4 regions of the Ferrovibrio sp. GW821-FHT12E11 genome follow, and region 4 is predicted to be linked to each of the others. Evidence: predicted binding sites of a transcription regulator. Region 4 holds the regulator's gene; each other region holds the start of a gene.
The links. Region 4 encodes LexA, which represses DNA repair genes until DNA is damaged. Its sites were predicted from a motif close to ATGTTCTANTTTGGTTC; they were not measured.

Region 1 (5,015 bases), 3.4 Mb from region 4:
CCCAACGGCGCTGGCGGCCCTTGCCGCCACGCAGGTGGCGGCGCTGAGCACGACGGCGCTGAATGCCCTGAATACCAGCCAGGTCCAGGCCCTGACGGCGACGCAGGTTGCCGCGCTGAGCACGACGCAGATCGCGGGCCTGCGCACCACTGATATCGCCGAACTGGGCACGACGCAGATCAAGGGGCTGACGGCCGCGCAGCTCGCCGTGCTGGGCACCGCCAACCTGAACGCGCTGTCGACAACGCAGGCCCAGGCCCTGACGACAGAGCAGATTGCCGCGCTGAGCACGACGCAGATCGCCGGCCTGCGCACCACCGATATCGCCGAGCTTGGCACGACGCAGATCAAGGGGCTGACGGCCACGCAGCTCGCCGTGCTGAGCACCACCAGCCTGAATGCCTTCGACACGACGCAGGCGCAGGCGCTGACGGAGACGCAGGTTTCCGCGCTGAACACCACGCAGGTCGCCAGCCTGCGCACCACCGATATCGGCGAGTTTGGCACGACGCAGATCAAGGGTCTGACGGCCGCGCAGCTCGCCGTGCTCAGCACCACCAGCCTGAATGCTCTGACGACGACGCAGGCGCAGGCGCTGACCGAGACCCAGGTGGCGGCGCTGAGCACCACCCAGATCGCCGGCCTGCGCACCACCGATATCGCCGAGCTGGGCACGACGCAGATCCGAGGCCTGACGGCTGCGCAGCTTGCCGTGCTCAGCACCACCAACCTGAATGCGCTCAACACGACCCAGTCCCAGGCGCTGACGGCGACCCAGGTTGCCGCGCTGAGCACCACCCAGATCGCCAGCCTGCGTACCACCGATATCGCCGAGCTGGGCACGACGCAGATCCGGGGCCTCACCGCCGCGCAGCTTGCCGTGCTGAGCACCACCAGCCTGAATGCATTGTCGACGACGCAGGCGCAGGCGCTGACCGAGACCCAGATCGCGGCGCTGAGCACCACCCAGATCGCCGGCCTGCGCACCACCGATATCGCCGAACTGGGCACCACGCAGATCGCGGCGCTCACCGCCACCCAGGTTGGCGTGCTGAGCACCGCGCAGATCGCCGGCCTCGCCACCACGCAGGTGGCGGCGCTTCAGACCACCGACCTGAATGCCCTGAACACCACGCAGACCCGGGCCCTGACGGCGACGCAGGTGGCGGCGCTCACCACCACGCAGATCGCGGGCCTGCAGACCACCGATATCGGTGAGCTGACCACGACGCAGATCAAGGCGCTGACGGCGGCGCAGGTGGCGGTGCTCAGCACCACCAATCTGAATGCCTTTGCCACCACGCAGACGCAGGCCCTGACCGCGACCCAGGTGGCGGCGCTGAGCACGACGCAGATCGCCGGTCTGCGCACCACCGACATCGCCGAACTGGGCACGGCCCAGGTGCAGGCGCTGACGGCGGCGCAGGTGGCGGCGCTGAGCACCACCAATCTGAATGCCTTTGCCACCACGCAGGTGCAGGCGCTGACCGCGACGCAGGTGGCGGCGCTGAGCACGACGCAGATCGCCGGCCTGCGCACCACCGATATCGCCGAACTGGGCACGGCCCAGGTCAAGGCGCTGACGGCGACGCAGGTGGCGGCGCTCAGCACCACCAACCTCAATGCCCTGGTCACCACCCAGGTGCAGGCCCTTGCCACCACGCAGGTGGCGGCCCTGACCACGACCCAGATCGCCGGTCTGCGCACCAGCGATATGGCCGAGCTGGGCAGCACGCAGGTGCAGGCGCTGACGGCCACGCAACTGTCAGCGCTGAGCACCACCAATCTGAATGCCCTGAGCGGCTCGCAGACACGGGCGCTGACCACGACGCAGATACAGGGCCTGAGCACCACCCAGATCGCCGGCCTGCGCTCGACCGATATCAACGAGCTGTACCGGACGCAGCTTCAGGCATTCTCCACCGCCCAGGTGGCGGCGATCGCCACCACGGCCATCAGCGGGCTGAGCGCGAACGACATCCTGGCGTTCAGCCCGGCCCAGGCGAATGCCTTCACCTCCGCGCAGGTCTCGGCGCTGAACCGCTGGCAGTACCGCGCCTGGCTCGAGGCGCTGGCTTAAGAGGCTGGGAACAGCGCGGCGCGTCCTGCCAGCCTCCCGCTGCGACTCGCCTATCAGGCCTCTGAAATCCCATTTATCTCTGGTTACGTGGCGTGGGAATTTCACCCCCATAAGGCGAAATTCACCCATTTGAATGGCCACAAAAGGCCAGTTTTATCGGCTAACCGGCCTGGAAAGAGCGGGACCGGCGCCTTTTGGACAGGGCGGCGGGGAATCGCCCGGCAGGCTGAACGCCCGCGAACATCGCAGCATAGCTTTGAGAACATCAGTAGAATAGACCAGCAAAATCAGGGACATGCAGGGGTCGCAAGATTTTGCTGGACAATGGCAACGATATAGGAACATATGGGGTCAGAACGGCGTATAATTGCAATTCACTGGTCCCCATGAAAGGATGCCCCGCAATGTCGTCCCCCTCTCTTCGGCTCGTGGACAAGGAAAACATGGATAAGGGTAAGGCTCTGGAAGCGGCGCTCTCGCAGATCGAGCGCAATTTCGGCAAGGGCTCGGTGATGAAGCTCGGCCAGCGTCAGAGCATGGAGGTGGAGTCGATCTCCACCGGTTCGCTCGGCCTGGATATCGCACTCGGCATCGGCGGCCTGCCGAAGGGCCGCATCGTCGAGGTCTACGGTCCGGAAAGCTCGGGCAAGACCACCATCGCCCTGCATGTCGTGGCCGAGGCCCAGAAGAAGGGCGGCACCTGCGCCTTCGTCGACGCCGAACACGCGCTCGATCCGTCCTATGCCCGCAAGCTCGGTGTGAATATCGAGGAGCTGCTGATCTCGCAGCCCGATACCGGTGAGCAGGCGCTGGAAATCGCCGACACCCTGGTCCGCTCCGGCGCCATCGACGTGCTGGTCATCGACTCGGTCGCCGCCCTCGTGCCCCAGGCCGAACTGGAAGGCGAGATGGGCGACACCCATGTCGGCCTGCAGGCCCGTCTGATGAGCCAGGCGCTGCGCAAGCTGACCGCCTCGATTTCCAAGTCGAACTGCATGGTCATCTTCATCAACCAGATCCGCATGAAGATCGGCGTGATGTTCGGCAGCCCGGAAACCACCACCGGCGGCAACGCGCTGAAGTTCTACGCCTCTGTCCGCCTCGATATCCGCCGCATCGGCGCCATCAAGATCCGCGACGAGGTGGTGGGCAACCAGACCCGCGTGAAGGTGGTCAAGAACAAGGTGGCGCCCCCGTTCAAGGTGGTCGACTTCGACATCATGTATGGCGAGGGCGTCTCCAAGACCGGCGAACTGATCGACCTGGGCGTGAAAGCCAATGTGGTCGAGAAGTCGGGCTCCTGGCTCTCGTTTGATAGCCAGCGCATCGGCCAGGGCCGCGAGGCCGCCAAGGTCTTCCTCAAGGAAAACCCTGAAGTGGCCAATCGTATTGAAGCCGCGATCAAGGCCAATACCGGCATCGTGGCCGCCGCGATCGACGCCGGCCCGGATGCGGGCGAGGTCGAAGACGCGGAATAGGATTTCCCCAAGCTCAACGCCGGCAAACCACGGCGCCTGAGTTAATCTCCTCCATGGGAAAAGCCCCGGCAGCGGACCTCGCTGCCGGGGTTATTTTTTGCCTTGCGCCCATCCGCCCCGGGGCGGCCTGGCTTTTTCCACGACCGCTTGAAATGTTCGCGGAGCGTTCTAAATGGGGCATTACCAAAGCTGCTACCTTTGGTGGAAGTTTCGGTTAACGCGAAGCGGAATGAAGCGAAACGAAGCCAAACGAAGCGAAAGGAAACCGGAATGAAGCGAAACGAAGTGAAACGAAGCGGGATGAAGCGAAACGAAGCGGAATGAACCCGTCGCGAAGCCGGCTGGCCTGGCCGTGGCGGCCCGGTCGGGGCGCTGCCCGCAAAGGCGGCAATTCCGCGCCGGGGCAAGGACTTACCCTGCCGCCCCCTTCGCTGGACAGGGACGGGAGGGGACGTTAAGACAGTCCTCTTGCCGGTTTATGGCCGGTTCACGACAATCTGACCAGCAAACGACAGGGCGATCCGGCCAAGAGACAGCTCCGGAGCGCCGCCGACCAGGGGTATGAAGTCAATGTCCTCCGCCAGCGACGTCCGCCAGGCCTTCCTCGACTACTTTGCCAAGAACGGGCATAGCGTGGTCGATTCCTCGCCGCTGGTGCCGCGCAACGACCCGACCCTGATGTTCACCAATGCCGGCATGGTGCAGTTCAAGAATGTCTTCACCGGCCAGGAAAAGCGCCCCTATACCCGCGCCACCACCTCGCAGAAATGCGTGCGCGCCGGCGGCAAGCATAACGACCTCGACAATGTCGGCTACACCGCGCGCCATCACACCTTCTTCGAGATGCTCGGCAACTTCTCCTTCGGCGACTATTTCAAGGACGACGCGATCCCGCTCGCCTGGAACCTGATCACCAAAGAGTATGGCCTGCCGAAGGAAAAGCTCTGGGTCACCGTCTATCACGATGACGACCAGGCGCATGGCATCTGGAAGAAGATCGGCGTGGCCGAGGATCGCATCGTGCGCATCGCCACCTCTGACAACTTCTGGGCCATGGGCGATACCGGTCCCTGCGGTCCGTGTTCGGAAATCTTCTACGACCACGGCGACAAGATCTTCGGCGGCCCGCCGGGCAGCCCGGATGCCGATGGCGACCGCTATATCGAGATCTGGAATCTCGTCTTCATGCAGTTCGAGCAGGTGACGAAGGAGCAGCGCATCTCGCTGCCGAAACCGTCCATCGATACCGGCATGGGCCTGGAGCGCATCACCGCGGTGATGCAGGGCAAGCACGACAATTACGATATCGACCTGATGCGGGCGCTGATCGAGGCCTCGGCCGATGCCTCGCATACCGATGCCGATGGCGAGCACAAGGTGAGCCATCGCGTGGTGGCCGACCATCTGCGCTCCTCCTGCTTCCTGATCGCCGATGGCGTGCTGCCGTCGAACGAGGG
Region 2 (5,015 bases), 1.6 Mb from region 4:
AACGGGGAGCGCTTCGACTAGCGGCCGAATGCGGCGAAAGGATGGCTGCCAGTTTAGGCGAGATTTTGCGCTTCGCCAGTGCCGGCGCGCATCGATGTGAGGAAGCTCGCCGTTTCCGCCACGGCGTCCCTGATTCCGACGCGGCGTACATCGACGCTGGCCGGAAAAGCAGAGAGCAGACGGGAGGGCAGCTGCGCGTCCAGCACAACAAAGACGCCGTAATCGTCAGCACGCCGCAAAAGTCGCCCATAGGCCTGCTTCAGCTTCAGGCGGGTCAACAGATCGTCATAGGCCTGGCCGCCGAAAGCCGCCTTGCGCGCCTTGTGCAGCAGGTCGGGCCGCGGCCAGGGCACGCGGTCGAAGACGACCAGGCGCAAGGACGCGCCCGGCACATCGACACCATCGCGCATCGCGTCCGTGCCCAGCAGGCAGGCGTTTTCCTCGGCGCGGAAGATGTCGACCAGCGTGGCGTTATCCAGCGGATCGACATGCTGTGCGTATAACGGAAGGCCGGCTTCGGCCAGCGGCCGCAGGACGCGCTTCTGCACGGCGCGCAGGCGGAAGATCGCGGTGAACAACCCCAGGCCGCCGCCGCCGGAGGCCAAGAAGAGTTCGCGATAGGCGGCGGCCACCTGGTCCATGGCATCGCGCCGCACGTCGGTCACTACCAGCACGCGGGTGCGGCCGGCATAGTCGAAGGGCGAGGGGAAGGCGGCACGGCGGGCCGGTTGCGGCAGATGGCGCGCGCCGCTGCGGATCTCGGCACTGGCCCAGGCGGCTTCCGGCGCCGCATCGGTTTTCATCGGCGCGATATCGCGCAAGGTCGCCGATGTGATGGCGACGCCATGGGCCGGTTTCAGCACAGCGGCAGCGAAAGGCTGCATCGGGTCGAGGTAATGGCGATAGAGGCCGAGATCGAGATCGCGGCCGTCGATGCGCTCCAGGCCGAACCAGTCGACGAAGGTCGATGGCGTTTCGGTCTGCAGGTCGAGCAGCATGCTGCGCCAGGCATCCAGCGTCAGCTTGCGTCGCAGCAGGCCGCGCACGGCGCCTTCCATGCGGCTGCGCGTCGCCGTGTCCAGTTCGGCGGTTTCATCGGCCAGCATGTCGCTTAAGGATTTGCTCAGGCCGTTCAGCGGCTCAAGCAGACGTTCGATGCCATGGGCAAAGGTCAGCGCGGCATCTATCAGGCCCTCGACCGGCTCGCGCGTCGGGCATTCCAGGCCATAGGGGCTGTCCGGCTGGGCGCTACGCGCCAGTATCTGCTGGCGTGTTTTGGCCAGAAACTTTTCGCCACTGCCATTGGCATTACCCTCGGCCAGACGCGCCAGCCAGCCCTCGCCGGGCAGGCAGCGCGCGGCCTCGACGATGGCATCCAGCATGGCCTTGCCGCGGTCGTCCTGCGCCACCAGGTCGCCGATGCGGTTGGCCAGGCCGCGGGCGCGGCTGCGGCGTCCGCCTTCCGGCCCACGCAGCCAACGCCGCAGGTCGACGCCTTCCATACCGGTCAGATGGGCGGCGAAAGCGCCGTCGGCGGCTTCGAACAGGTGGTGGCCTTCGTCGAAGACATAGCGCAGCGGCTTCTGCGACTCATCCTCGCCCATCGCGGCCTGGATCATCACCAGGGCGTGGTTGGCGATCACCATCTCGGCCTTGCGCGATTTGCGTACGCTGCGCTCGATGAAGCATTTGCGGTAATGCGGACAGCCGGCATGAATGCATTCGCCACGCTGATCGGTCAGTCCCAGCGTGCGGTTGCGGCCATGCAGGTCGACGGCCCAGGCGGGAAAATCGCCGCCAGCCAGGTCGCCGTCGCGGGTGGCGCCGGCCCAGCGCGCGATCAGGCTGAGCGGCACGATATCCTGGGGCCGCGCGACGCCGCCCTGGCTCGCATCCTCCAGATTCAGCAGGCAGAGATAATTCTCGCGGCCCTTGCGCACCACCACTTTGGCGGCCTTCTCGGCCGGATCGGAAAACAGACGGTCGAGTTCGCGATCCAGTTGGCGCTGCAGGTTCTTGGTATAGGTGGAGAGCCAAACCGTGCCGCCATTCTTCTCGGCCCAGACGCTGGCGGGTGCGATATAGCCCAGCGTCTTGCCGATGCCGGTGCCGGCTTCGGCCAGCACGGTTTCCGGCATGCCGATCATTTCGCGCGGCGCGAAAGCCTGCGCGGTGGTGGCGGCATAATCGGCCTGGGTCTCGCGCAGCTCCGATGTCGTACCTAGCAGGCGGGCCAGACGCTCGCGCGCCTCCATCGGCGACACCGTCTGCGTATCCGGTGGCGGCGGCGGCGCGTAATCCACCCATTCGGGCAATTCTTGCCAGATGTCGAGGCCGCCGAAACCGCCGGCCGGCACGCTGGAAGCTTCGGGCCCCAGCGCGGTGAGCAGATAGATGGCCCAGGGCCAGCCGGCTTTTTGCAGTGTCTGCGCGAGACGTGCGCTGCGCTTCAGCGCACGCGGCTGCTGCTTCGGCAATTCTTCCAGCAGGGTCTGCGCGGCATGGTGCAGATACTGGGCGGCTTCCTCATCGTCGGCGGCGTCAAGCTCGAGGCGCGCCAGCAGGCCATGGGGTGTCGGCAGGCAGAATCGCGCCGGCCGTACGAAGGCGAAGAGATCAAGCAGGTCATAGGCCGGGAAGGGTTCGACACCCAGCCGCGTGGCAGTCGCCCTGCCATGCACCAGCAGCGGCGGCGTGGCACGGGCGCGGCGGGCAGCGGCATCGGCGGAGATTTTTTCCAGCCGGCCGTTCTCGAACCACCAGGCGAAACCACCGCCGGCGACCAGCGCCGGCAGCCGGCCGAGTGCGGCTGCCAGAGAATCCGACATGGATTACTGCGCGGCCCAGATGATGCGGGCGATCCAGGCGATGTCCTGCACGTCGAAGGCGCGCTCGGGGAATTCGGGATTGAAGGAGGCGAGTTCGATGCGGGTCAGCGTGCGGCGCGCCAGCATCTTGCACATGACTTCGCCCTGCACGGTCTTGGCGATCACGCGATCGCCGCGACGCACGCTGGCGGCTGGCGAGACAATCACGATGTCGCCGTCGCGATAAACCGGCAGCATGCTGTCGCCGCTGATCTCCAGGGCATAGGCCTGGCTGTCGCCCAGTTCGGGGAAGGGCACCTTTTCCCAGCCCTCACCGATCGGGAAGCCGGCATCGTCGAAGAAACCGTCCTTGCCGGCCTGGGCCAGGCCGATCAGCGGCACGCGCTGCGTGCTGCGGGCCACACCGCCGGTCTCGATCAGCAGGTCCATGAATTCCGGCACGCTGGCGCCGGTGGCCTCGATCACCTTGGCGATCGATTCAGTGGACGGCCAGCGCTGCTTGCCATCGCGAGAGGTGCGTTTCGAGCGGTTAAAGGTGGTCGGATCCAGCCCGGCCTTGCGGGCGAGTCCGGACGCAGTCAGGCCGTAACGTTCGGCCAGGCCGTCAATAGCGGCCCATATTGCCCGGTGAGTCAGCATGGGACGATAGTCTTGTAAATTCAGGGTTTTGGCTACAGGAATATTCTCTCTAAAACCATTTGACATGAGAACAATATAGGAATATAAGGGTCTAAAGAAACGAGAATTTTTGTTCTGTTCCTATCGTAGCAGGGTTGGATATGAAACAAATTGCGGAAAACCGGGCGAAAATGGCCCGTCCGGCACCCGTATCGCCTGCGACAGGGCCAACCGCAGGCCGCCGTGCCGTGGTGGTTTTCCTCGAGGAGACCCGACTGCCCAAGCTGCGCCGGCTCAAGCCCGGCTTCCGTCACTGCCTCGCCTATCTGGCCCTGGATGATGGCTGGATCGGAATCGATCCACTCTCTCATCGCCTTGAAATCCGGAGCTTTTCCGGCTGGTCGCCGCAGGCCGACCTGGCCGCGCATCTGCGGGCGCGCGGCCAGTGCGCGCTGACCGTGCCGGTGCTGGATCCGCCGCGCCGGCTGGCGCCGCCGCTGCCGTTCTCCTGTGTCGAGACGGTCAAGCGCCTGATTGGGCTGCACTGCTGGTCCATTAGAACACCATGGGAACTTTTTCTTGAGTTGCGGAAAATATCCCTTGATTATGGATTTGTTTCGTTCTATTCTGACTCTACAAAGAACATTTAAGCAACTTTGCGCCGATATGGATCGGTGCCAGCCTGCGAAAGGCCTGCAACATGGGTGGGATTTTCTCTTCGCCGTCACCGCCGCCGCCTCCGCCGCCCATCCCGGCCCCGCCGCCGCCGAGTGAAAGCGAGGCCGAGATCGCCGAACGCGCCGCGCGCGAGCGCCGTCGCCGGTCCCAGGGCGAAACCATCGCCACCTCCTGGCGCGGCCTGGACGACAACGTCGCCGGTGGCGCCCCCGCCGCGAAACGCCTGCTGGGCGAGTGAGTCGCATGTCGATCACCCCCGTCTCCACAGCCGGCGCCACCATCGATCCCTTGCAGACCCTGCTCGATCCGCAGGCGCTGCGCCGCCGCCACAGTCGTGCGCGCAGCCAGCGCGGCAGCTGGGATGCCCTGTGGCAGGATTGCTACGACTATGCGCTGCCGCTGCGTCGTCCCGGCACGGCGGCCGGTTTCAATGCCGGCGGCGGCCGTGTGAACGAGCGGCTGTTCGATGCCACGGCCGCCGATGCCGCGGAGCAGCTTGCCGCAGCCCTGTTATCCCAACTGACGCCGCCATGGTCGCGCTGGTTTGCCTTCCAGCCGGGCCGCGATGTGCCGGAAGCCGAGCATGGCGCCATGGCTGCGGAACTCGACAAAGCTGCCGCCCTGCTGCAGGCGCAATTCGACAAGTCAAATCTCAGTGTCGAGCTTCATCAGGCGTTTCTTGATCTGGTGGTGGCCGGCACCGCCTGTCTGGCCTGCGAGGAAGCAGCGCTCGGCGAGGTCAGCGCCTTCCGCTTCTCCGCGGTGCCGCTGAACGATCTGGTGCTGGAAGAAGGCGTCGGTGGTCGGCTCGATACGGTCTTCCGGCGTCAGGACTACAGCCTGGACCATCTGGCGCTGCGTTATCCGGCGCTGGAACGGCAGGCCTGGTTC
Region 3 (5,015 bases), 620 kb from region 4:
GCCGAGATCGGCCCGGCCGACTTCTGGCGCCTGATCACCAGCCCGCGCACGCTCGCCTCGTTGCAGGTCACGGCCTACGCGGCCCTGTTGGCGACGCTGTTCAATGCCGCCTACGGCCTGCTGATGGCCTGGATCCTGGTGCGCTACGACTTTCCCGGCAAACGCATCATCGACGCGCTGATGGATCTGCCGTTCGCGCTGCCCACCGCGGTGGCCGGCATCGCGCTTACCGCGCTCTATTCCAAGAACGGCTGGTATGGCGGTCTGCTGGATTCCGCCGGCATCACCGTGGTCTACACCGTGATTGGCGTGGCGATCGCCATGGCCTTCACCAGCGCACCCTTCGTGGTGCGCACGCTGCAGCCGGTGCTGGAAGACATCCAGCCTGATATCGAGGAAGCCGCCGCCACGCTTGGCGCCTATCGCGGCACCATTTTCCGCAAGGTGATCTTCCCCGCCATCTTTCCGGCCTATCTGACCGGCTGCTCGCTGGCCTTTGCGCGCTGCCTCGGCGAATTCGGCGCGGTGATCTTCATTGCCGGCAACCTGCCGATGAAAACCGAGATCGCCGCGCTGCTGATCTTCATCCGGCTGGAGGAATACGAATATCCCGCCGCCTCGGCCATCGCCGTGGTGCTGCTGGTTGCGGCCTTCACGATCCTGCTGCTGACCAACGTGCTGCAGGCCTGGCATATGCGCTACAAGCGCAAGAGCGGGTGATGGCAATGTCGTCAATGCCTGCACAGAAATCGCCCTTTCCAAAGGGAAAGACGTCGGTCGACTGGGTGCCGCGCCTGCTGATCGGGCTGGGCGTGGTGCTGACCATCCTGTTCATTCTGACGCCGATCCTGGTGATCTTCGCCCAGGCTTTCTCGAAGGGCGTCGGCACTTATGTCGGCAACATCCTGCATGGCGAAACCCTGCATGCGATCCTGCTGACGGTACTGGTCGCGCTGGCCGTGGTGCCAGTGAATATCCTGTTCGGGGTCGCGGCAGCCTGGGCGATCACGAAGTTCGAATTCCCAGGCAAGAAGCTGCTGCTGACCGCCATCGAGATTCCGTTCTCCATTTCGCCGATCGTCGCCGGCGTGATCTATATCCTTCTTTATGGCGGGCAGGGGCTGCTGGGGCCGCTGCTGGAGCAATACGACATCCGCATCATGTTCGCCCTGCCGGCGATCTTCCTGGTCACGCTGTTTGTTACCAGCCCGTTCGTGGCACGCGAGCTGATCCCGCTGATGCAGGCGCAGGGCAGCGAGCAGGAAGAGGCGGCCGTGACGCTGGGCGCCAGCGGCTGGCAGACGTTCTTACGCGTAACCCTGCCCAATATCCGCTGGGCGCTGCTGTATGGCACCGTGCTCTGCGCCGCCCGCGCCATCGGTGAATTCGGCGCGGTCTCAGTGGTGTCAGGCAATGTGCGCGGCGAAACCAATACCCTGCCGCTGCAGGTGGAACTGCTCTATCACGACTACAATGCCGTCGGCGCCTTTGCCGCGGCCAGCACGCTGGCGCTGATTGCCCTGATCGCCCTGGTGATCAAGGCAGCACTGGAACGACGCATCCAGAAGCGGCAAGCGCCGCTACACTGACCTAAGAAAACAGGCTTACGCGGCTGCTGCCGCCTGATCGGGCTGGGCCAGGTCGGCCAGCAGGCGGAAGCTGTGGGTTTCCGGCGTCCATTCCAACAGCCAGGACCCGGTGCGGCCGTTGCTGCTGCGCTCCAGTGAAATCTGCAGCCAGGTATGGCGGCCGTCGCTGCGCGCCGGCTCGATGCGCCAGCGGGTCAGCGCCGCAGCGGCCGCGACGCGGTCGCGCCGGATCACGATGCCGACGCTGTTGCTGCGCGCGGCCGCGGTCTGCAGGCGCTGGACATCCGTATCTTCAAGACTGTCGAATTCGCCGATCACGGCGCCATAGCCGAGTTCGCGCAGGCTCTGGTCCATGGCCCAGAGGCGGTCGGCCGGGCGCGACGTCCAGGCGATGGTGAGGCGGCGGTGATCCAGGCCCTGCTGCGCCAGGTCGGTGGCGCGGAGCTGCTGGTCCGGGGTGATCCACAGCACCGGCTGCTGACGCGGATTGCGGCTGGTCAGGGCCGCCAGAAACATCGTGATAGCAGTGTAGTCGCCGGTCATTTCATGCAGGCCGCTGCAGCCCATGCCACCGCCGGGCAGCACGCGGTCGATGGCCGCCAGACCGAATTTCAGGTTGCCGCCGGGCCGCAGGAAAGTGCCGTCCAGGGAGAACTGGGACAGACGGCTGCGCAAACGTTCGATGGTGGCGGGGCGGGTCATGGGAACCTCCGAAGAATGTTCTCATGTTCTATCATCGATCTCGTATGGACACAATATGTTCTTTATTAATTCTCTTTAATGTTCCCGTTCGGTCTGGAGCATTCTTGGGCAAGTATTTGAAAAGACACTGCTATCCGCATGGCCGGAGCATCAACGGAACGTCGCGGTTGGGCCCGGCCGAGGCAACTTGCCCCGGGGGGCGGGCGTTTGGCTGTCCTCATGTCCGATCAAACCGTGTCCCTGAAGCTGCGCTCCGGCCAATCCTACTGGGAGCTGCAGGCCCCGAAACTGTCGCTGCCTGAAAGTCCGTTCGCATCCTGCAAGACCGATATCGTAATTGTCGGGGCCGGCATTACCGGATCTTTCATCGCCGAGCGGCTGAGCCGCACCGGGCATGCGGTGGCCCTGATCGACCGGCATGCCGCGCAACGCGGTAGCACGGCGGCCAGCACCGCCATCGTGCAATGGGAGATCGACAATCCCATGGTCGAGCTGGAAACCCGCATCGGCTATGAGCAGGCGGCGAAGATATTCAATTACGCCTATGCCGCCGTACAGGAGATCGGCCGGGCCATCGATGGACTCGGCATCGCCTGCGATGCGGCCTGGCGGCCATCGCTGTTCCTTGCCGGCAACCAGCTCGATGCGGCGCAGCTCCGCGAGGAATACCGGCTGCGGCATCGCGCCGGCCTGCCGCTGGAATACCTGGTCCGTGACGATCTGGTGCATCGGTTCGGCATCGATCGCGGAGCGGCGCTGCTGTCGGCCGATGCCTGCGACGTCAATCCGATGGCGCTGGCTCATGGCCTGCTGTCAGCCGCCGTGGCGCGCGGCGCACGCCTGTTCACGCCGTCGCGCGCGGTCGATTACGATTTCTCCGCTGATGGCGTCGCGGTGCATACCGATCATGGCGCCGTCATCAGCGGGCGCTGCCTGATCCTCGCCACCGGCTATGAAATGCCGCCCTTCGTGCCGGCGCACAGGCATCAGATCGTGTCGACCTGGGCGCTGGCAACGGCGCCGCAGTTGCGCGGCATTCCCTGGCCGGGCAAGGGGCCAATCTGGGAGGCCTCCGATCCTTATCTCTATATGCGTGGCACGGCGGATGGCAGCATCCTGGTGGGCGGCGAAGACGAGGCGATCACCGCGGCCCCGGCCCGCGATGCGCTGACGCCGGGCAAGGCCGCCATCCTGATCGACAAACTGAAGCGGTTGCTGCCGACCATCGAAACCGAGATCGCAACAGTGTGGTCGGGCTTTTTTGGTACCACCAGCGACGGCCTGCCCCTGATCGGGCGGGTGCCGGCGCATCCGAACTGCTATGCCGCCTATGGCTATGGCGGCAACGGCATCACTTTCAGCGCCATCGCGGCTGACATGCTGGCGTCACTGGTCGCCGGCAAGCGCCACTGGGCGGAAGACCTGTTCGCGGTAGATCGTTAGGGATGACCGCTAGCGCACGGTTTCGTAGCCCGCCAGCACGGCGGCGAGATTGACGCCGAGGATGTCGGAGAGATAGCCGCCCTCCTGCACCAGTGCAGTAGGCAGGCCAATGCGGGCAATCGCCGCGCCGATCTGACTGAAACCCTTGGTGGTGATTTTCAGGCCCTGCAGAGGATCTTCCTCGGAAGCATCGAGGCCCAGCGCCACCACCAGCGCGCCCGGCGCAAAGGCCTTGATCGTCTTCACGGCGCGATCCAGTGCCACCATGTAATCGGCATCGCCGGTGCCCAGCGGCAGCGGTATGTTCAAGTTGGCCCCGGTGCCGGCGCCGCTGCCGCGTTCGTGGTCATAGCCGACGTAGAACGGATAATAGCTGCCCGGATGCGCATGGATCGACACGGTCAGCACGTCGCCGCGATCGTAGAAGATGCCCTGTGTGCCGTTGCCGTGATGGACATCGACATCCAGGATGGCGACGCGCTCATGCTTCTGGCGTAGATGCGCGGCCGCAATCGCGCTGTTGTTGAGGTAGCAGAAGCCGCCGGCCATGTCGCGATAGGCGTGGTGGCCGGGTGGGCGGCAGAGCGCATAGACGGTATCCTCGCCATCCAGCACCATCTGCGCCGCCGTGGTGGCGACATCGGCCGCCGCGCAGGCGGCGGCAAACGTGCCGGCGCCGATGGGGCAGGCGGTATCGGAAGTATGCCAGCCCAGCTTGCCGACGATGCCGGTGGGATAGCTGGTATCCTGGCTGCGCTGGGCATGGATATTGGGGATCATCTCGGCATTGGAATCGCCCAGCGCCTGCCATTCGTCAAAGCCGTGTTCCAGGAAGGCGAGATAATCGGGGCTGTGCACGCGGGCGCGCGGGCCGCTGCCAAAACTCTGGGCCGGAAGGATAGTGTGTTTGCCGCTGTTCAGGCCATTGAGCAGGCGCGTCGCGCGCTCGGGCTGCTCGGTGGTCTTGCGGACCACTCCGCGCACCAGGAAGAACTGCGGATCGTGGCTCTGATGCGCATCGCTGTAGACGGCTTTCACGGGACTTTCTCCGTCGTCTGATTGGCGGGCAGGGTGCGCACCAGTTGCGCCACACCGCGCCAGGCGTCGCCAAGATGGTATTCCACGCCTTCATGAATCTTCGCCACATCGCCGCTTTCGATGGCAGCCAGCAACGGTTCATGGGTTTCGGCGATGCGGTGCGGATCGTCGTAGAGGCGGCCGATCAGGCCGATCACGATGCGCAGTTCGGACGCCAGGTCGTCGAACAGCCGCAGCAGGCGC
Region 4 (5,015 bases):
CCGTGCCCAGCGCGCCATGGCGCTTGGACAGTTTGGCGCCGTCGCTGCCATGGATCAGCGGGATATGCGCAAAGTCGGGCACGGCGAAGCCGGCCGCCAGATAGAGCTGGCTCTGGCGCGCGGCATTGGTCAGATGATCGTCGCCACGGATGATATGGGTGATGCCCATGTCGTGGTCGTCGACGACGACCGAGAGATTGTAAGTCGGCGTGCCGTCCGAGCGCAGGATGATGAGGTCGTCGAGCTGCTCGTTCTGGAAGGTGACATCACCCTGCACATGATCCTTGATCACAGTGCTGCCGGTCTGCGGCGCCTTGAAACGCACGACGGGTTTAACGCCGGCCGGCGCATCCTTCGGATCGCGGTCGCGCCAGCGGCCGTCATAGCGGATCGGTTTGCCTTCCGCCTTGGCCTTGTTGCGCATCTCCTCCAGCTCTTCGGGCGAGCAGTAGCAGTGATAGGCCTTGCCCTCGGCCAGCAGCTGATGCGCCACCTCGGCATGACGGTTCATGCGGGCGAACTGCATCACCGGCTCGCCATCCCAGTCCAGTCCCAGCCACTTCAGGCCCTGGAAAATCTTCTGCACGGCATCGTCGGTCGAACGCTCGCGATCGGTGTCTTCGATGCGCAGCAGGAAGGTGCCGCCGTGGTGGCGCGAGAACAGCCAGTTGAACAGGGCCGTCCGGGCACCGCCGATATGCAGGTAGCCGGTCGGCGAGGGGGCGAAGCGGGTAACGACCTTCATGGAACGATCCAGACGCGAGAGCGGAAATGACGATTGCCGCAGGGTTTTAGCATACGGGTGCAGGCGGGCAAGCCGCGTTCCCGATTTGCACGGATTGGCGACCGCAGGGCAGGTATGCAGAGTTTTCCGCCATGGCCCGTCTGGCGCAACAGCTATTATGGCAGCGGTTGGTTTCGGGGCTTGTCGCAGGCATGGCGGCAGGCTGGCGCGATCTGCGCGATTTCGATGCCATCGCCACATTGCTGGCCGAGCGCGAACGCTGGTTTCTCTGGCTGCCGGCCCTGCTGGGGACCGGCATTGCCGCATATTTCCTTCTCCCCACCGAACCGCCGCTGCTGCCCTTGCGGCTGGGTGTGGCGGCGCTGGTTCTGGCGCTGGTGCTGTTCGCACGCCGGGCGCTGTGGCGACTGCCCCTGATTATGGCTCTGGCCGTTACGGCCGGGGTGTGGCTTGGCGCGGAACGCAGTGCCAGCGTGGCGGCGCCGGTCCTGCAGCGGATGAGCGGCGCGGTCTGGCTCGAAGGTCGGGTTCTGGACGCCGAGCCGCGCGATGCCGGTCATCGCCTGCTGCTGGACCGCGTCAGCTTCAGCGGCCTTGGCGAGCCGGAAACGCCGCGTCGCGTGCGGATCACGCTCAACCGTGACGGCAGCATTCTGTGGCCGGGTGACCGTATCCGCCTGCGCGTCATGCTGCTGCCGCCGCCGGAGCCGGCGATGCCCGACGCCTTCGACTTTGCGCGCTATGCCTGGTTTCGCCAGATTGGCGCCGTGGGCTATGCGATCAGCACGCCCGAAGCCATGCCGGAGACCGAACCCGAAGACTGGCGCGATGCGGCATTGCTGTCGCTCAGTGCCCTGCGGCAGGATTGGACGCGCCGTATCGCCGCGCAGACCGAGGGCGCCGGCGGCGCGATTGCCGCAGCGCTGATGACCGGCGTGCGCGGACCGATCCCCGACAGCGTGGATGCGGCATTCCGCGATTCTGGCCTGGCACATATTCTCTCGATCTCGGGCCTGCATCTCACCCTGGTGGCTGGCCTGCTGTTCTTTCTCGTGCGCGGCCTGCTGGCGCTCAGTCCGCATCTGGCCCTGCATTACCCGATCAAGAAATGGGCGGCGGTCGCGGCCCTGCTCGGCGCCACCGCCTATACGCTGCTCTCGGGCGCGGCACTGCCCACGCTGCGGGCGCTGGTGATGATCGCCCTGGCGCTGATCGCCGTGATGCTGGACCGCCGTGCCATCACGCTGCGCGCGGTGGCCTGGGCAGCCTTGCTGCTGCTGGTGCTCTGGCCCGACAGTCTGCTCGATCCCGGATTCCAGATGTCCTTTGCCGCCGTCACCGCGCTGGTGGCGGCATTCGAGCAATTCGCGCCGCGACTGACGCGCTGGCGCAGCGAGGCGGGACCAGTAAAGATCGCTATGCTCTGGCTGCTCGGCACCATGGCGGCCAGCTTCGTGGCCGGGCTGGGTTCGTCCTTTTTCGCCGCCTATCATTTCAATCGCGTCGCTGATTATGCCCTGATCGCCAACCTGCTGGCCGCGCCGCTGGTGGATTTCCTGATCATGCCGTTGATCGTGTTGGCCTTCCTGCTGATGCCGCTGGGCCTCGAAGCTCTCGCGCTGGTGCCGATGGTCTGGTGCATCGATCTGCTGATCGCGCTGGCGCAATGGGTGGCCGGCTGGCCCGATGCCGTTGGCGTGGTGCCGGCAATGCCACTTTGGGGCCTGGGTGCCATTGCCGGCGGCGGTCTGTGGTTATGCCTGTGGCAGCAGCGCTGGCGCTGGCTCGGGCTGGCTGGTCTCCTGATCGGTACGGCTTCACCCTGGCTGGTGCCGCAGCCCGATCTGCTGGTCAGCGGCGATGGTCGCCTGATTGCAGCCCGGGCGCTGGATGACCGGTATTATCTGACCTCCACGCCGCCGCGCGGCTTTGCTGCCGAAACCTGGTGGGAGCGGCTGGGAGCGCCGCCGCTTTATCCCTGGCCGACGCTCAGACGCAACGACACCGAAGGCCGGTCCGGCGTCGACGGCAGCCTGCGCTGCGATCCGGAGGGCTGCTCCTGGCGGCGTGATGGTTTTCTGGTGGCGCTGCCGCGGCAGCCGAAGGCGATCACCGAAGACTGCAAACATGCCGATGTGGTGATCGCGGCCCAGATGCCGATCCGCTATCGCTGTCCGGCCGCAAGAATCGTCATCGATCGCAACGATCTGTGGCGTGGCGGCACGCATGCGCTGTTCCTGGCGCGCGAAACCGGGACCATCCGCCTGCTCACCGTGGCACAGCAGCGCGGTCGCCGGCCCTGGGTCGTGCCCAAGGGGCACGGGCCCGAGCGCGGTTCATAAAAAACGGGGCGCCAAAGGGCGCCCCGCTTGGTATTCAATCCGGCTGAAACTCAGTAGCGGCGGAGCAGGCCGACCAGGCGGCCCTGCACCTTCACTCGGTCGGGGCCGAAGATGCGCGTTTCGTAGGCCGGGTTGGCGGCTTCGAGCGCCACCGAGTTGCCTTTGCGGCGCAGGCGCTTCAGCGTCACTTCCTGATCGTCGACCAGGGCGACGACGACGGTGCCGTTTTCGGCATTGTCACTGCGCTGGATGATGACGGTGTCGCCATCCATGATGCCGGCATCGACCATCGAATCGCCGGCGACTTCCAGGGCGTAGTGTTCGCCATTGCCCAGCAGGCCGATCGGCACATCGATCTGCGTGCTCATGTCGCGCAGCGCCTCGATCGGCGTGCCGGCGGCGATGCGGCCGTAGAGCGGCAGGGTGACGATGTCGCGGGCGTTATAGGGATTGACGTTCACCGGCGTGCCGGCCATGGGGCTGTTGCCGCCGGCCCCGCCTTCGATGGCGCGCGGCATCAGGCGGTTGCGCGGGGTGGCGCTGCGGGCCGGGGCCCCGACGCCGCCGCGAACCGGCACGGCCGAATCGGGCAGGCGCAGCACTTCCAGGGCGCGGGCGCGATGGGCGAGACGGCGGATGAAGCCGCGCTCTTCCAGGCCGGTCACCAGGCGATGGATGCCCGACTTGGATTTCAGCTTCATCGCCTCCTTCATTTCCTCGAAGGACGGCGACACGCCGGAATTCTCCAGCTTGTCGTGAATAAAGAGCAGCAGGTCGTGCTGTTTCCGGGTCAGCATGGAAGCCTCCTCGATTTAAGGTCCTGGGCGGTCGGGGCCGGGGAGTGGGACAGGCCGGCGACAAACCAGAACGAACATGAAACCCACGAAATGTTCTAATGAGGTTCTGTATTCGGGTCAAGTATTTTTCCACAGGCTAGGGCCCACATCTAGTAGGAGAACGAAAAGAGCTTCCTATAGGTTGAGTTGTCGCCGAACATACACCCGTATCTCTCTCCCCCCCTTTACGGCGGTGGCTCCAGTGGGAAAGTATGTCGGTAAGTAAGAAAAGCCGGCATGGCTTCAGAGCCGGACGCCCAGAAGGACGTCCGCAGGGGGAGGAAAGTATGGGTATTCGTCAGAAGCTTTATCTGGCCATTGGCGTCCTTGCGGCGCTGACGCTGGTCTCGAATGTCATCGGCGGCCTGTTCTTCGGCCGCGTCGAGAACAGCTATGCCGGCATCACCACCACCAACCTACCAGCGGTGATCACGGCGCTGGAGCTTTCGGGCACCAGCGCCGACCTCGCGGCCGGCGCACCGGTGCTGGCCAATGCCACCAGCGACGAGGATCGCGAAAAGGCGCTCACCGCGCTCAGGGCCAAGCAGGCCAAGCTCAAGCAGTCGGTGGAAACCGTGAAGGTGGCGGCGCCGGCCGGCCAGACCGAGCAGATCGAGGCGATCGAGAAATCGGTCGATTTCCTCAACACCATGGTGGCGCAGATCAACCGCTCGGTGAATGCGCGGCTTGGCTATGTGAAGCAGCGCGAAGAGCTGCAGACCAGGATGAGCGCCGACTACATCACCTTCCAGTCGCTGATGCAGCCGGCGCTGGATCGCGCCATCTACGAGCTGCGCCAGCCCAATGCGAAATCGGAGGCCGCCGATGCGGCCAATGCCCTGATCGCCGCCGGCAATGCGGTGAACCAGCTGGTGGCGGTGATGGCGGTGGCAGCGCAGGCGCCAAGCAACCCTGAGCTCGACAAGCTGTTCAGCGAATTCGTCAAGCTGAACAGTAGCGCGCTTGAAGAGCTCGACTGGGCCAGCAAGAAGTTCGACGTCATCGAACTGCAGAACACCACCAACAAGCTGCTAGGCTACGGCCAGGGTTCGGAAAGCATCTTCCAGATCCGGCGCGGCGAGATCCGCACCA

Region 1: the regulator LexA is predicted to act here: its motif matches at 2,341-2,357, upstream of recA (recombinase RecA).
Region 2: the regulator LexA is predicted to act here: its motif matches at 3,536-3,552, upstream of AC1ROT_RS11430 (S24 family peptidase).
Region 3: the regulator LexA is predicted to act here: its motif matches at 2,347-2,363, upstream of AC1ROT_RS16365 (ImuA family protein).

Annotation. Positions count from the first base shown of each region.
Region 1 is NZ_JBXAQG010000001.1:506,271-511,285, reverse strand. It holds gene AC1ROT_RS02590 (beta strand repeat-containing protein) at 1-2,080, shown strand, start outside; gene recA (recombinase RecA) at 2,485-3,558, shown strand; gene alaS (alanine--tRNA ligase) at 4,129-5,015, shown strand, end outside.
Region 2 is NZ_JBXAQG010000001.1:2,283,729-2,288,743, forward strand. It holds gene AC1ROT_RS11425 (ATP-dependent DNA helicase) at 54-2,828, opposite strand; gene AC1ROT_RS11430 (S24 family peptidase) at 2,832-3,467, opposite strand; gene AC1ROT_RS11435 (hypothetical protein) at 3,608-4,096, shown strand; gene AC1ROT_RS11440 (hypothetical protein) at 4,147-4,362, shown strand; gene AC1ROT_RS11445 (portal protein) at 4,368-5,015, shown strand, end outside.
Region 3 is NZ_JBXAQG010000001.1:3,294,916-3,299,930, forward strand. It holds gene cysT (sulfate ABC transporter permease subunit CysT) at 1-720, shown strand, start outside; gene cysW (sulfate ABC transporter permease subunit CysW) at 735-1,589, shown strand; gene AC1ROT_RS16365 (ImuA family protein) at 1,605-2,291, opposite strand; gene AC1ROT_RS16370 (NAD(P)/FAD-dependent oxidoreductase) at 2,511-3,734, shown strand; gene AC1ROT_RS16375 (histone deacetylase family protein) at 3,744-4,772, opposite strand; gene AC1ROT_RS16380 (GntR family transcriptional regulator) at 4,769-5,015, opposite strand, start outside.
Region 4 is NZ_JBXAQG010000001.1:3,911,847-3,916,861, forward strand. It holds gene gltX (glutamate--tRNA ligase) at 1-745, opposite strand, end outside; gene AC1ROT_RS19495 (ComEC/Rec2 family competence protein) at 877-3,087, shown strand; gene lexA (transcriptional repressor LexA) at 3,138-3,884, opposite strand; gene AC1ROT_RS19505 (methyl-accepting chemotaxis protein) at 4,211-5,015, shown strand, end outside.